4 regions of the Zoogloea sp. GDB6 genome follow, and region 1 is predicted to be linked to each of the others. Evidence: predicted binding sites of a transcription regulator. Region 1 holds the regulator's gene; each other region holds the start of a gene.
The links. Region 1 encodes sigma-54, which starts transcription at its own class of promoters, with help from an activator protein. Its sites were predicted from a motif close to TGGCACGCTTNCTGCTNA; they were not measured.
Positions count from the first base shown of each region.

Region 1 (3,205 bases):
AGGCCAGCCGCTTCGGCGCCGCCCGTCTGAAACTGGAACTGAGCCGCCGCGGGGTATCCTCCGAACTGATCGGCGACGCCATCGAGGAAAACACCGCCGAGAGCGAACTCGAACGAGCGCGCGACATCCACCGCCGAAAATTCGCCACTCTGCCCGCAGACGCGCGAGAATGGGCACGGCAGGCGAGATTCCTTCAAGGTCGCGGCTTTTCCACCGAAATCATTCGTAGAGTCCTGAAAGAACACCCCGGCGATGAGCCTGCTTAAAGTCAGCAACCTGCGCAAGAAGTACAAGGCCCGCACGGTCGTTCACGACGTCTCCTTCAACGTCGGCAGCGGCGAGGTGGTCGGTCTGCTCGGTCCCAACGGCGCCGGCAAGACCACCTGCTTCTACATGATCGTCGGTCTGGTGGCCGCCGACGGCGGTGAGATCACCCTCGACGACGAGGTGCTGACCCATCGCCCGATCCACCAGCGAGCTCGCCTCGGGCTGTCCTACCTGCCGCAGGAGATGAGCGTCTTCCGCAAGCTGACGGTGGCCGAGAACATCCAGGCAGTGCTTGAACTGCAGAGCCTCTCCAAGGCGCAGATCGCCAGCCGCCTCGACGAGCTGCTGAACGAGCTGGGCATCGAACACCTGCGCGACAGCACTGCGATCTCCCTATCCGGCGGCGAACGCCGGCGCTGCGAGATCGCCCGCGCGCTAGCCACCGATCCGCGCCTGATCCTGCTGGATGAACCCTTTGCCGGCGTCGATCCGATCGCCGTCATCGACATCCAGAAGATCATCCGTTTCCTGAAGGACAGGGGGATCGGTGTGTTGATCACCGACCACAACGTCCGTGAAACCCTCGGCATCTGCGACCGTGCCTTCATCATCAACGCCGGCGAAGTACTGGCCAGTGGCCGCCCGGACGAGATCGTTCACAACGAACAGGTTCGCCAGGTGTACCTCGGCGAGCACTTCAGGCTCTGAGGCCCGATACGACTCATGAAGCCCAGCCTCCAGCTCAAACTCTCCCAGCATCTCGCGCTGACGCCCCAGCTGCAGCAGTCCATCAAGCTGCTGCAGTTGTTGACCCTCGAACTCAACCAGGAGATCGAGAAGATCCTCCTGGAGAACCCCATGCTCGAACGGGAGGAGCCCGAGGGCGATCTCGGCTCGAGCCGCGTCGAGGCACCCGGCCCTGTGGCGCCAGCGGGCAGCGAAGCCGCCCACGAGCGCGAGCAGGAGCAATCCCGGGAGGCGGAACGCGAGCGCGAACCGGATCACGATTTCGACGGTAGCGGCGAAGCCGGTGAATGGGCTGCGGCGGGTAGTGGCGGGCAACGCGACGACGATGACGAGACCGACTTCCAGGAGTTCCAGGCCGCGGTGCCGTCCTTGCGCGACCACCTGGACGCCCAGGTTGCGCTGACCCCGCTGTCCGACCGGGATCGGGCGCTGGTGCGCTTCCTCATCGAGGCCCTCGACGACGACGGCTACCTCAGCCAGGACCTGGCCGATCTGCTGCCGCTGTTGCCGCCAGAGCTGGAAATCGAGCTCGACGACCTCAAGATCGCGCTGCGCCAGATCCAGAGCCTGGACCCGGCCGGCATCGGCGCCCAGGACGTGGGCCAGTGCCTGGCCCTGCAACTGCATACCCAGCCCCCCAGCGAAGCCCGAGACCTGGCCATCGCCATCGTCAGCGAACATCTCGAACTGCTGGCCGCCCGCGACTTCCTGAAGATCAAGCGCGCACTGCGCTGCAGCGACGACACGCTGCGCGAGGCCCACGCGCTGATCCTCGGCCTCAACCCGCGCCCCGGCGCCCAGTTCTCCCAGGCCGACACCCGCTACGTGGTCCCCGACGTGGTGGTCCGCAAGATGCGCAACAACTGGGTCGTCAGCCTCAATCCGGACGCGATGCCACGCCTGCGCATCAATCAGCTGTATGCCCAGATCCTGCGCGACAACCGCGGCGCCAGCGGCTCCCTGTCCAGCCACCTGCAGGAAGCACGCTGGCTGATCAAGAACGTGCAACAGCGTTTCGACACCATCCAGCGGGTTTCGCAAGCGATCGTTGACCGCCAGCGCCAGTTCTTCGATTATGGCGATGTGGCAATGCGACCGCTGACCCTGCGGGAAATTGCCGAACAGCTGGATCTACACGAATCCACCGTTTCGCGGGTGACCACCCAAAAGTACATGGCCACACCGCGGGGCATTTTCGAGTTCAAGTATTTTTTCGGCAGTCACGTTGCCACCGACAGCGGTGGGGCTGCTTCCTCGACGGCGATTCGGGCGCTGATTCGCCAGCTCGTGGGAGCGGAAGACAAGAAGAAACCCTTGTCCGACGCCAAGATTGCCGAGTTGTTGGGCCAGCAGGGTATCGTCGTGGCGCGTCGGACAATTGCAAAATACCGCGAGTCCCTCGATATTCCGCCGGTCAGTCTGCGCAAAACCATCTGACAGAAAGGTAGCAACCATGAACCTCAACATCACGGGGCATCACGTCGAAGTTACGCCGGCCATCCGCGAGTACGTTACGAGCAAGCTGGACCGCGTGATCCGTCACTTCGACAACGTCACCAGCGTCGGCGTGATCCTCTCGGTGGAAAAGCTGCGTCAGAAGGCCGAAGTCACCGTGCACGTGCGCGGCAAGGACATCTACGTCGAGAACGAAGATGCCGACATGTACGCAGCCATCGACGGGCTGATTGACAAGCTCGACCGTCAGGTCCTGAAGTACAAGGACAAGACCAGCGACCACGGTCACGACTCCCTGAAGCAGCACCTCGCCGAGTCCTGATTCCCGGCGCTAAGTAATACGCTTTTCCCCGGGACCGTTGTGGCTATAATGCGCCCCAATTGACACAACGGCCCCGGCGGCCTCCGCCTCCGGATCTTCCTGAATCGCCTTTCACCGGCAACCTGTGTCGGACCGTTCCGCACACGGGAGAGTCCTCGCATGAACCTCATCGCCAAACTTCTGCCGCCGACCAACGTGGTCGTCGGGCTCGAGGCGAGCAGCAAGAAGCGCGCTTTCGAGCAAGCCGGCCTGCTGTTCGAGAACAACCACGGCATCGGCCGCAGCACCGTCTTCGACAGCCTGTTTGCCCGCGAGAAGCTCGGCTCGACCGGCCTCGGCCAGGGCATCGCCATTCCCCACGGCCGCATCAAGGGCCTCAAGGAGGCGCTGGGTGCCTTCATCCGCCTCGCCGAC
Region 1 covers NZ_CM161497.1:69,771-72,975, reverse strand. Annotated here, with positions in the region: gene recX (recombination regulator RecX) at 1-266, shown strand, start outside; gene lptB (LPS export ABC transporter ATP-binding protein) at 253-975, shown strand; gene AC1PQG_RS00325 (RNA polymerase factor sigma-54) at 991-2,451, shown strand; gene hpf (ribosome hibernation-promoting factor, HPF/YfiA family) at 2,468-2,791, shown strand; gene ptsN (PTS IIA-like nitrogen regulatory protein PtsN) at 2,951-3,205, shown strand, end outside.

Region 2 (3,205 bases), 530 kb from region 1:
CCACAGGCCGATGATGAAGGCGAAGCCGAGCAGCGGCGGGAGCACCGCACGCAGGAAGGCGGAGCAGTGTTCGCCGAAAGAGGTGCGCGGTTCGGCAGCCGGGGCATGGGCAAGGGGCGCGGCAGCCACAGGGGCCTCCTGCTTGGCGGCCATGATGTCGTCCCGCGTTTCGGAAGCAGCTTCGGTGTCCGGCCCGACAGTCACGAGGCCGGAAGTAAGGGTCGCAGTGCTCATCTGGGTCTCCAGAGTTCTGTAGGGGCGAATGGCTTCGCCCGCGGATGTGGATCGGCAGTGCTGGGCGAGGGAACCCGCCCCTACAGGTCAGGCGTGGATCTTGAAGCTGGCGGCGTACTTCTTCGGGTCCTTGCCGTCCCACACCACGCCGTCGATCAGCTTGGAGGTTCGGAAGTCGGACTTCGGCACCGGCACGCCGACGATGCCCGCGGCCTGCTTGTACAGTTCGGTCTTGTTGATCGCCTTGGCGATCGCCAGGTAATCCACGTCCTGCTTGAGCAGCCCCCAGCGGCGGTGCTGGGTGAGGAACCACATGCCATCGGACAGGTAGGGGAAGTTCACCAGGCCGTCGTTGTAGAACTTCATGTAGTTCTTTTCGGACCAGCTCTTGCCGAGACCGTTTTCATACTGGCCGATCATGCGGCTGCGGATCACATCCACGTCGGTATTCACGTAGCTCTTGGCAGCCACGGTCTCAGCGGTCTTGGCGCGGTTGGCGGCGCTGGCATCGATCCACTTGGAGGCTTCGAGGATCGCGCAGATCATCGCGCGGGCGGTGTTGGGGTACTTGGCGGCAAACTCGGCAGTGGCGCCCAGCACCTTTTCCGGATGGTCGGTCCAGATGTCCTGGGTCGTCACCGCGGTGAAGCCGATCTTGTCCACGATCGCACGCTGGTTCCACGGCTCGCCGACGCAGTAGCCATCCATGTTGCCGACGCGCATGTTGGCGACCATCTGCGGGGGCGGCACGACAATGTTCTTGACGTCCTTGAAGGGGTCGATGCCGTGGGCCGCCAGCCAGTAGTACAGCCACATGGCGTGGGTGCCGGTCGGGAAGGTCTGGGCGAAGGTGTATTCCTTGTCCTTCTTGGCGACGACCTTGGCCAGCGAGGCACCATCCACCGCGCCTTTTTCCTTCAGCGCGTTGGACAGGGTGATCGCCTGGCCATTGTTGTTGAGGGTCATCAGCACCGCCATGTCCTTCTTCGGGCCGCCGATACCCAGGTGCAGGCCATACACCAGGCCGTACAGCACGTGGGCGGCGTGCAACTCGCCGTTGGCCAGCTTGTCACGCACGCCGGCCCAGGAGGCTTCCTTGCTCGGCGTGATCTTGATGCCGTACTTCTTGTCGAAGCCCATCACGGAGGCCATCACCACCGAGGAACAATCAGTCAGCGGGATGAACCCGATCTTCACTTCTTCCAGTTCCGGCTTGTCGGAACCCGCGGCCCAAGCACCGCTCGTCGGGAGCATCGTCCCCATCGCTGCCATACCTCCCATAGTCGCGCCGGCCTTCAGAAAGCCACGGCGGGAAAGAACCTTGTCGTCGAATTGCGCGCTCATCACATGCCCCTGATCCGCTTACCCAAAAAAAAGAGGCGTCACATCTCCCCGCGCGATTCGCGCTGGGGGGATGGACGCCTTTGTCCAAGTCTGATCGCCTGATCAAGCCGGGCCGCCGTTGGTCCGACTTCTGCCTGGATTTAGCGAGGACCGTGCCAGCAACAACAAAACATTGAATAAAAAAGAAAAGCCTAAAACGGGCACAAAACTACCCCCTAAGAGGTATCAATAACACACCCTACGAATGCACTCCCGCAGTGCAGCAATCGCTCTACCGGCACCATTCCGGCCCATTTCGAAAAAAACCGGGAAATCCACAAGAAAAAAGGCGGTAGCGCCTTCGCGCCACCGCCCCATCTATATCCACGCCCTGTCGGCCCCTACTCCATTCAGAGTAGGAGGTTGGCCATATCGATCACATCCTGGGCCACGTCGGCCACCTTGCGGCCGCGCTCCATCGCCAGCTTGCGCAGCGCGTGATAGGCCGCATCCTCGTCGAGGCCGCGGGCCTTCATCAGCACGCCCTTGGCCTTGTCCACGACGATGCGCTCACTCAGCTTGCGAGTCGCGTCATCCCGTTCGGCACGCAGATGCTGGAAGGCCTCGAACTGGGCAATGGCCACCTCGACCAGCGAGTCGAGCCTCTCGGACGACACCGAATCGACGACATACGAGGACACGCCGGCCTTCACGGCCCGGCGGATCGCCGCCGAATCGGAGTCCTGCGAGAACAGCAGCACCGGGCGCGGACAATCCCGGTTCATGATGGCCAGGTGTTCGAGGGTATCGCGGCTGGGAGAATCGGCCTGGATGAAGATCACATCCGGCTTGGTGGCCAGGACCTGCTCGGACAGATCGAAGGCATTCGACAGCACCGCCGCCACCTGATGGCCAGCCAGCGCTACCGCGGCACAGACGTCCGCGGCACGCTCACGGGAGGAGTCGACAACAAGCACTCGAAGCATGAGAAAACACCCTGGAAAGACATGGCACTTTAAAGCATGAAGTGCGCCAGAGATACATCAACCTGTTCCCCTTATGAGGGTAACAAGCGGAGGCAAGTTCATTCGCCCCCACTGCACGGGTAGATCGTCATCACGAGGCCCGGGCCGCCCCTTCGCCATCGACCAGACAGTCGAGGATCAGCACCGACACATCGTCAGCCGCCGACTGGCGGCCCAGGTGGCGGGTCAGCGCCTCGCGCAGGCCGGCCACCCGCGATGCCGGCGGCGTTGCACGCAGGGTCTGTTCCAGGCCGGCATCGCCGAAGGACTGGCCCTGGCGGTTCTCGGCCTCGGTCAGGCCATCCGAGCAGAGCACGATCTGCGACGCAGCATTCCAACCGAAGACCTCACAGGCAATTCCGGCCTCGGCAGACGGCAGGATGCCGAGAGGCAGCTGCCGGGAAACAAAGCGCTGCAGCACCGCACCACGCTCATCGATCAGCAGCACGTCGGGCACGCCGCCGACCCAGATCTGCCCCTGCGGAGCAGCGGCCTCCAGGCGCACCAGTGCCGACGCGACGAAGCGTCCGGCCGGCAGCAGGCCACACAGTAGATCATTGAGCTCGGTCACCAGACTCGTCAGCGGTGCGTTGCGCGCGGCGCCTCGGTAGAACGCGCCCAGT
Region 2 covers NZ_CM161497.1:602,616-605,820, reverse strand. Annotated here, with positions in the region: gene ntrB (nitrate ABC transporter permease) at 1-234, opposite strand, end outside; gene AC1PQG_RS02725 (CmpA/NrtA family ABC transporter substrate-binding protein) at 322-1,578, opposite strand; gene AC1PQG_RS02720 (ANTAR domain-containing response regulator) at 1,968-2,543, opposite strand; gene AC1PQG_RS02715 (SpoIIE family protein phosphatase) at 2,674-3,205, opposite strand, start outside.
Region 2: a site for sigma-54 is predicted at 1,719-1,736, ahead of AC1PQG_RS02725 (CmpA/NrtA family ABC transporter substrate-binding protein). Genes of this name have one in related genera too.

Region 3 (3,205 bases), 1.3 Mb from region 1:
ATAGGCCACCGTGTAGCCGATGAAGAAGTAGGCGATGGCCGACACGCCGAAGTCGGTGAGGATCTTGACCAGGGCATTGACCTGGTTCTTCTTGCGGACGGTGCCGACCTCCAGGAAGGCGAAGCCGGCGTGCATCGCAAGCACCATGATGGCGCCTAGCAGCACGAAGACAACGTTGCTGGTGTTACTGATTTGCTCCATTTTGGGCTCCGAAAATGAAGCGAGGCACCAAGCAGGTGCTGTGCCAGCTCTATTTTGGTGAAAAGTACTGATGAATGAAGGGCTTGCCATCAGGGTATGGTGCGGCGTGGCACCATGATCGTGCAGATTCGGAGTGTGCGCACCAAATTAATGCGCAGATCTTTGAATTTCTAATGCCCGGATGGCTAGAAGATGAGGATTGTCACCGTCTTGGTGCGCCTCTGCTTTGAAAGGGAGAGCTCACCAGGCGTTCTCCACCGCAATCTGTGCCGGCGCCGCCAGGCGGCTGAGACGGAAGCCCCGCCCGAGCAAGGCCTTGTGAGTGTCATGGACCATGTTGGGGCTGCCGCAGATCATGATGCGGGAGTCGGCGAGGGTCAGCGGAATGTCCAGCCGGGCTTCCAGCTCGCCGCTCTGCAGCAGCGCCGGAATGCGCGCGTGGAGCGCGCCGGCAACGGTGTCGTCGCGGGTGGCGACCGGCTGGTAGATCAGCTTGTGACCGTGCTCGGCCCACAGGGGATGGTTCCGCAGGGCAGCGATTTCCGCGCGGTAGGCGAGGTCGTCGGCATTGCGCGCGCAATGCACCAGAATGAGGCGCTCGAAGCGCGTCCAGGTGCTCTCGTCCTGCAGGATCGCCAGGTAAGGCGCCAGCCCCGTACCGGTGCCGAGCATCCACAGGTCACGCCCATCGGCAAAGCGGTTGGTAGTGAAGAAACCGAAGGGCTGGCGCTCCATCATCAGCTCGTCGCCAACCTGCAAGAGTTCCAGGCGGGACGTGAAGGCACCGTCCGGCACGATGATCGAGTAGAACTCCAGGTGGTCGTCCCAGGTTGCCGAGGCCATCGAATAGGCCCGCCACACCGGCACGCCGTTGGCCTGATGCAGCCCGAGGCGCGCGAACTGTCCCGGCACGAAACGAAAGCCCGGCTCCCGGGCGATCCGGAAGGACAGCAGCCGGGGGCTCCAGCGGTGCAGCCACAGGATGCGGGCCGGAAGGTACTTGTCGTTGGGGGCGTCCATCGAGTCTCTCCTTTCCAGGATTGTGGGGAGAATTCAATTGCTCATCGCCGGTTCGACCGGCTGTGGGCAGCGGAATTCGCCGAAAGGGTGTTTCCCGCGCTTGTGCGATGGCGGGTGTCCATCCCAGTTGGGCGAGGATACAAATACGCAGTTGAGGCGGCCAGGGGAGACGGGGGGCCGGATGCTGACAGTGGGTAAGGGCGCGGCGAACTGCAGCCCCGTGCCGGCCCGGCTGCAGGGGGAGTGAGTTCCCCTCGGACACAGATTTTGGTACTTGGCCACGTCCATGGTTGACGAATCTCGGCAGCGGGTGACGAAAAACGTCACATGAGAGATGAGTTTTTTGCGGCTCCGGATAGCATCCTGCGCGCGCTGTATCCGGCAACAACCTGTTTTAAATTGAAAAATTTGAAAGGCGTGAGGTTTGGCACGCTGGTTGCCTATGTCAGCACGTACGAGGCAACAGCCCGCACCAACCAAATTTCAACGAGTGGAGATCACATCATGAAAAAGCAAAGCGGCTTTACGCTGATCGAACTGATGATCGTCGTGGCGATCATCGGCATTCTGGCGGCTGTGGCGATTCCGCAGTACCAAAACTATACGGCCAAGGCTAAGGCTGCGAACCTAGTCACATCGCTTGATGGTCTCAAGGCCGCTGTTGCAATTTGTATTCAAGAAGCCGGTGGCGTTTTGGACAATTGCTCTACTGGTACGGAGCCGATCAAAGATTTTGCTCCCACAAAAGAAATTGCTAAGGCTGTAGTTGCGAAGGGGGTCATTACTGCAACTTTTGGAACTGGCATTGGCACCGATGTGGATAGCAAAGACGTAGTATTCACTCCGATTCCGAACGATAATACTATCGTGTGGAAGGTCGATGCTAGCGCAGTTAAGAATGCTGCTGTTGTGGATGCGTTGTCGAAGAATAACAAGGCTTCCGGTACTTAATTGATTGGCTATTTTTAATTAAATAGTCTAGTTGCTGAACGAGCCCGAGAGAATATTCTCTCGGGCTTTGTCTTTTTGATTCATGGGGCTGGCTGCTTTTCTTGTAGTTTGTTCCTCTCTTGCAGGGCTTTTCTGTGCGAGTCGTTTCATCCCTCAACTGTGACGCCCGCCCTGAAGCCGATGTCACGCTCATCGTCGTCCACGCAATCAGTTTGCCTCCTGGGCGACATGGTGGCAGAAGCGTGGAGCAACTCTTTACAAACACTCTTGATCCGACTGAACACCCATTTTTTGAGACGATCAAGGATCTGAGGGTGTCAGCTCACTACTTCATTCGTCGCACGGGAGAGGTGCTTGTATTCGTTCCCCCGGAGCTCAGGGCGTGGCATGCAGGGGTGTCCAGTTGGCGGGGAATGCCCCATTGTAACGATTTCTCGATCGGGATAGAGCTTGAAGGGGGCGACGAAATTCCTTTTGAGGTCGTGCAGTACTCGGCATTGGCCGATGTGATCGCCAATTTATGCCACCGGTTCCCTATTCAGGGGATTACCGGGCACCAACATATTGCGCCGGGGCGTAAGACTGATCCTGGTCCGCATTTTTCCTGGCAGCGGCTGCGTGACGCCCTGGAGTCGGCGGGTGCGCATCGCGCCGCCGAGTTGGTCGAACCGCAGGATGAGCACGAAGCGGAATGGATCGATCGATGGCCTTTCCCCTTGGCTGGAAGGCCTGCCTGAAGCTGGTCGCATGCTGAACAAACTGGCTTTTCTTTTCGCCATTTGTGGGCTCAGTTTGAGCCCCACCATCCTGACGTTGTACACCGCGGGAAGTGTTGACGCCATGCAGTCTGATTGGCGTATCGACACCCTGCTGATTGCGTTGGCGAGTTGCGTGCTGTTGCTGACCCTGCCACGTCGTCTGTGGTTGGGGGGCGTGATGTTGGCTCCATGGGTGTTGCTGGCACCCTTTGAGTGCTTCTATATCCTGAACTACGGTAGACCGAGTGATGTCCATGTGCTGGGAATCCTGTCGG
Region 3 covers NZ_CM161497.1:1,326,901-1,330,105, forward strand. Annotated here, with positions in the region: gene AC1PQG_RS06085 (ammonium transporter) at 1-201, opposite strand, end outside; gene AC1PQG_RS06090 (ferredoxin--NADP reductase) at 442-1,221, opposite strand; gene AC1PQG_RS06095 (pilin) at 1,726-2,172, shown strand; gene ampD (1,6-anhydro-N-acetylmuramyl-L-alanine amidase AmpD) at 2,307-2,909, shown strand; gene AC1PQG_RS06105 (phosphoethanolamine transferase) at 2,920-3,205, shown strand, end outside.
Region 3: a site for sigma-54 is predicted at 1,647-1,664, ahead of AC1PQG_RS06095 (pilin). Genes of this name have one in related genera too.

Region 4 (3,205 bases), 620 kb from region 1:
GCCGCCGTTGCCGCACACGTAGAGGTTCCAGCCCTTCTCGGTGGCGATGATGCCCACGTCCTTGCCCTGGGCCTCGGCACATTCCCGCGTGCAGCCGGACACCCCGAACTTGATCTTGTGCGGCGCGCGCAGGCCCTTGTAGCGGTTCTCCAGCTCCACCGCGAGGCCGACGCTGTCATCCACGCCGTAGCGGCACCAGGTGCTGCCGACGCAGCTCTTTACGGTGCGCAGGGACTTGCCGTAGGCGTGGCCGGATTCAAAGCCGGCAGCGATCAGCTCTTCCCAGATCAGCGGCAGCTGCTCGACGCGGGCGCCGAACAGGTCCACCCGCTGGCCGCCGGTGACCTTGGTGTAGAGGCCGTACTTCTTGGCCACCTGGCCGACGGCGATCAGGCCGTCCGGTGTCACTTCGCCACCCGCCATGCGCGGCACCACCGAGTAGGTGCCGTCCTTCTGGATGTTGCCGAGGAAGTAGTCGTTGCTGTCCTGCAGGCCGGCCAGCTCCTTCTTCAGCACGAACTCGTTCCAGCACGACGCGAAGATGCTCGCCGCGGCGGGCTTGCAGATGTCGCAGCCGAGGCCCTGGCCGTGCTTGGCCAGCAGCTCGTCGAAGGTCTTGATCTGGCCGACCTTGATGAGGTGGAACAGCTCCTGGCGGGAGTAGGAAAAGTGCTCGCAGAGGTGGTTGTTCACCGCCATGCCCAGGCGGCTCATCTCGGCCTTCATCACCTGCGTCACCAGCGGCACGCAGCCGCCGCAGGTGGCGCCGGCCTTGGTGCAGGCCTTCAGCTCGCCGATGGTGGTGGCGCCGTCGGCCACCGCCGCGCAGATCTGGCCCTTGCTGACGTTGTTGCAGGAGCAGATCTGGGCGCTGTCGGGCAGCGCATCCACGCCCAGGCCGGGCTTGGCCTTGCCGTCGCTGGACGGCAGGATCAGGAATTCCGGGTCGGCCGGCAGCGCGATGCCGTTGAGGGCCATCTGCAGCAGCGTGCCGTACTCGTCGGCGTTGCCGACCAGCACCGCGCCGATCAGCTGCTTGCCGTCGGCGCTGGTGACGATCTTCTTGTAGATCTGCTTCACCTCGTCCATGTAGCGGAAGCTGCGGCAGCCGGTGGTGCGCCCTTGCGCATCGCCGATGCTGGCCACATCCACGCCCATCAGCTTGAGCTTGGTGCTCATGTCGGCGCCGGCGAAGGCCGCATCCACCTGGCCGGTCATGTGGCGGGCCGCCACGCGGGCCATGTCGTAGCCGGGGGCCACCAGGCCGAACAGCTGGTCCTTCCACGCCGCGCACTCGCCGATGGCGTACACGTCGGGGTCGGTCGTGCGGCAGTGGTCGTCCACCGCGATACCGCCGCGGGCGCCGACGGCCAGTGCGTTCTGGCGCGCCAGCTCGTCACGCGGGCGGATGCCGGCGGAGAACACGATCATGTCGGTCTCGAGGTAGGTGCCGTCGTCGAACACCATGCGGTGGCGGGCGCGGGCGCCGTCGGTGATCTCCGTCGTGTGGCGGCTGGTGTGCACATGCACGCCCAGCTCCTCGATCTTGTTGCGCAGGATGCGGCCGCCGTCGTCGTCCACCTGCACTGCCATCAGGCGCGGCGCAAACTCCACCACGTGGGTTTCCAGGCCCAGGTCGCGCAGGGCCTTGGCGCACTCCAGGCCGAGCAGGCCGCCGCCGATCACCACGCCGCTCTTCGAGCGCTTGCCGGCCTCGGTCATCGCCTCCAGGTCTTCGATGGTGCGATAGACGAAGCAGTCGGCCCGGTCGGCGCCGCGCAGCGGCGGCACGAAGGGCACGGAGCCGGTGGCCAGCACCAGCTTGTCGTAGGACAGCACCTCGCCGTCGGCGGTGGTCACCGTCTTCTTGCGGCGGTCGATGGCGCTGGCGCGGGTCTTCAGGCGCAGCGCAAAGCCGCTCTCGTCGAAGAAGCCGGGCGCCACCAGGGACAGCTCGTCGGCGCTCTTGCCGGCGAAGAATTCGGACAGATGGACCCGGTCGTAAGCCGCGCGCGGCTCCTCGCAGAGGACGCTGACTTCAGTGGGGACGGATGCCAGTTGGTGAAGTTCTTCGAGGAACTTGTGACCCACCATGCCATGGCCGACAACGATGATTTTCATATTCGATCCTGCGAGTCCGGCTCCACCGGAAGCCTCACAGGATCACCGGCGATTCACGGACGTGAATGGCACGGCGCATCAAGGGCCCCCGCAGAACGCGGCTCAAACTCGGGTTGGAACTGGCGAGCGGCGCCCAAGGGCAGTCTGCTCACTCGAATCCCGCCGTCGTTGGCGGAGGCAAATTCCCCTTCGGCAGCGTTGCCAGCCGGGGTCTGGTCTCTTCTTAGCAAAAGGCGGGCCAGGAGCGGATCAGGCGGAAAACGGGGGGTGGTTGGGGGGTAGGAGGCGGAAAAGCAGCGGGGCATGCACTTGGGTGGTGCGTGGGGCACGGGTTTGGAGCAGGGCGGCTCGAGGGGCAGTGCGACACCAAAATTTGCCGGAGTGAGACAGCACGCAGCGCATAATTGTGCAAATGCCTTGTCATGTTTTTTGCTGCCGCCTGTGGCCCCTGCTTTTCACTGCCCTGCTGGGGGCTCCCGGTATGGGCTGGGCGTTGGAAAAGGTCTCCCTGCAGCTCAAGTGGAGCCATGCCTTCCAGTTTGCCGGCTATTACGCGGCGCTGGAGAAGGGTTATTACCGGGAGGCCGGTCTGGATGTCCAGTTGCGTGAAGCCACGCCCGGCATTGATCCCTTGCAGGCGGTCCTGACCGACCAGGCCCAGTACGGCGTAGGAACCAGCAGCCTGTTGCTGGCCCGCAGGTCGGGCAAGCCGGTGGTCGTGCTGGCGGTGATTTTCCAGCATTCCCCGCTGGTGCTGATCGCGCGCCAGAGCGGTGCGGACAGCGGCACTCAGGCCATCCATGACATCGTTGGCAAGCGCGTCATGATCGAGCCGCAGTCGGACGAGCTGGTCGCCTATCTCAAACAGGAAGGCATCACGCTGGATCGCCTGGTCCAGCTGCCCCACAGCTTCAAGCCGGAAGACCTGATCGAAGGCCGCGTCGATGCCATCTCCGCTTACGTCAGCAACGAGCCCTACTACCTGGACCGCGCCAAGTTCGATTACCAGGTCTATACGCCGCGGGCCGGCGGCATCGATTTCTACGGTGACAACCTGTTCACCACCGAGCGGGAACTGAAGGCC
Region 4 covers NZ_CM161497.1:5,210,520-5,213,724, reverse strand. Annotated here, with positions in the region: gene nirB (nitrite reductase large subunit NirB) at 1-2,121, opposite strand, end outside; gene AC1PQG_RS23705 (diguanylate cyclase domain-containing protein) at 2,603-3,205, shown strand, end outside.
Region 4: a site for sigma-54 is predicted at 2,345-2,362, ahead of nirB (nitrite reductase large subunit NirB). Genes of this name have one in related genera too.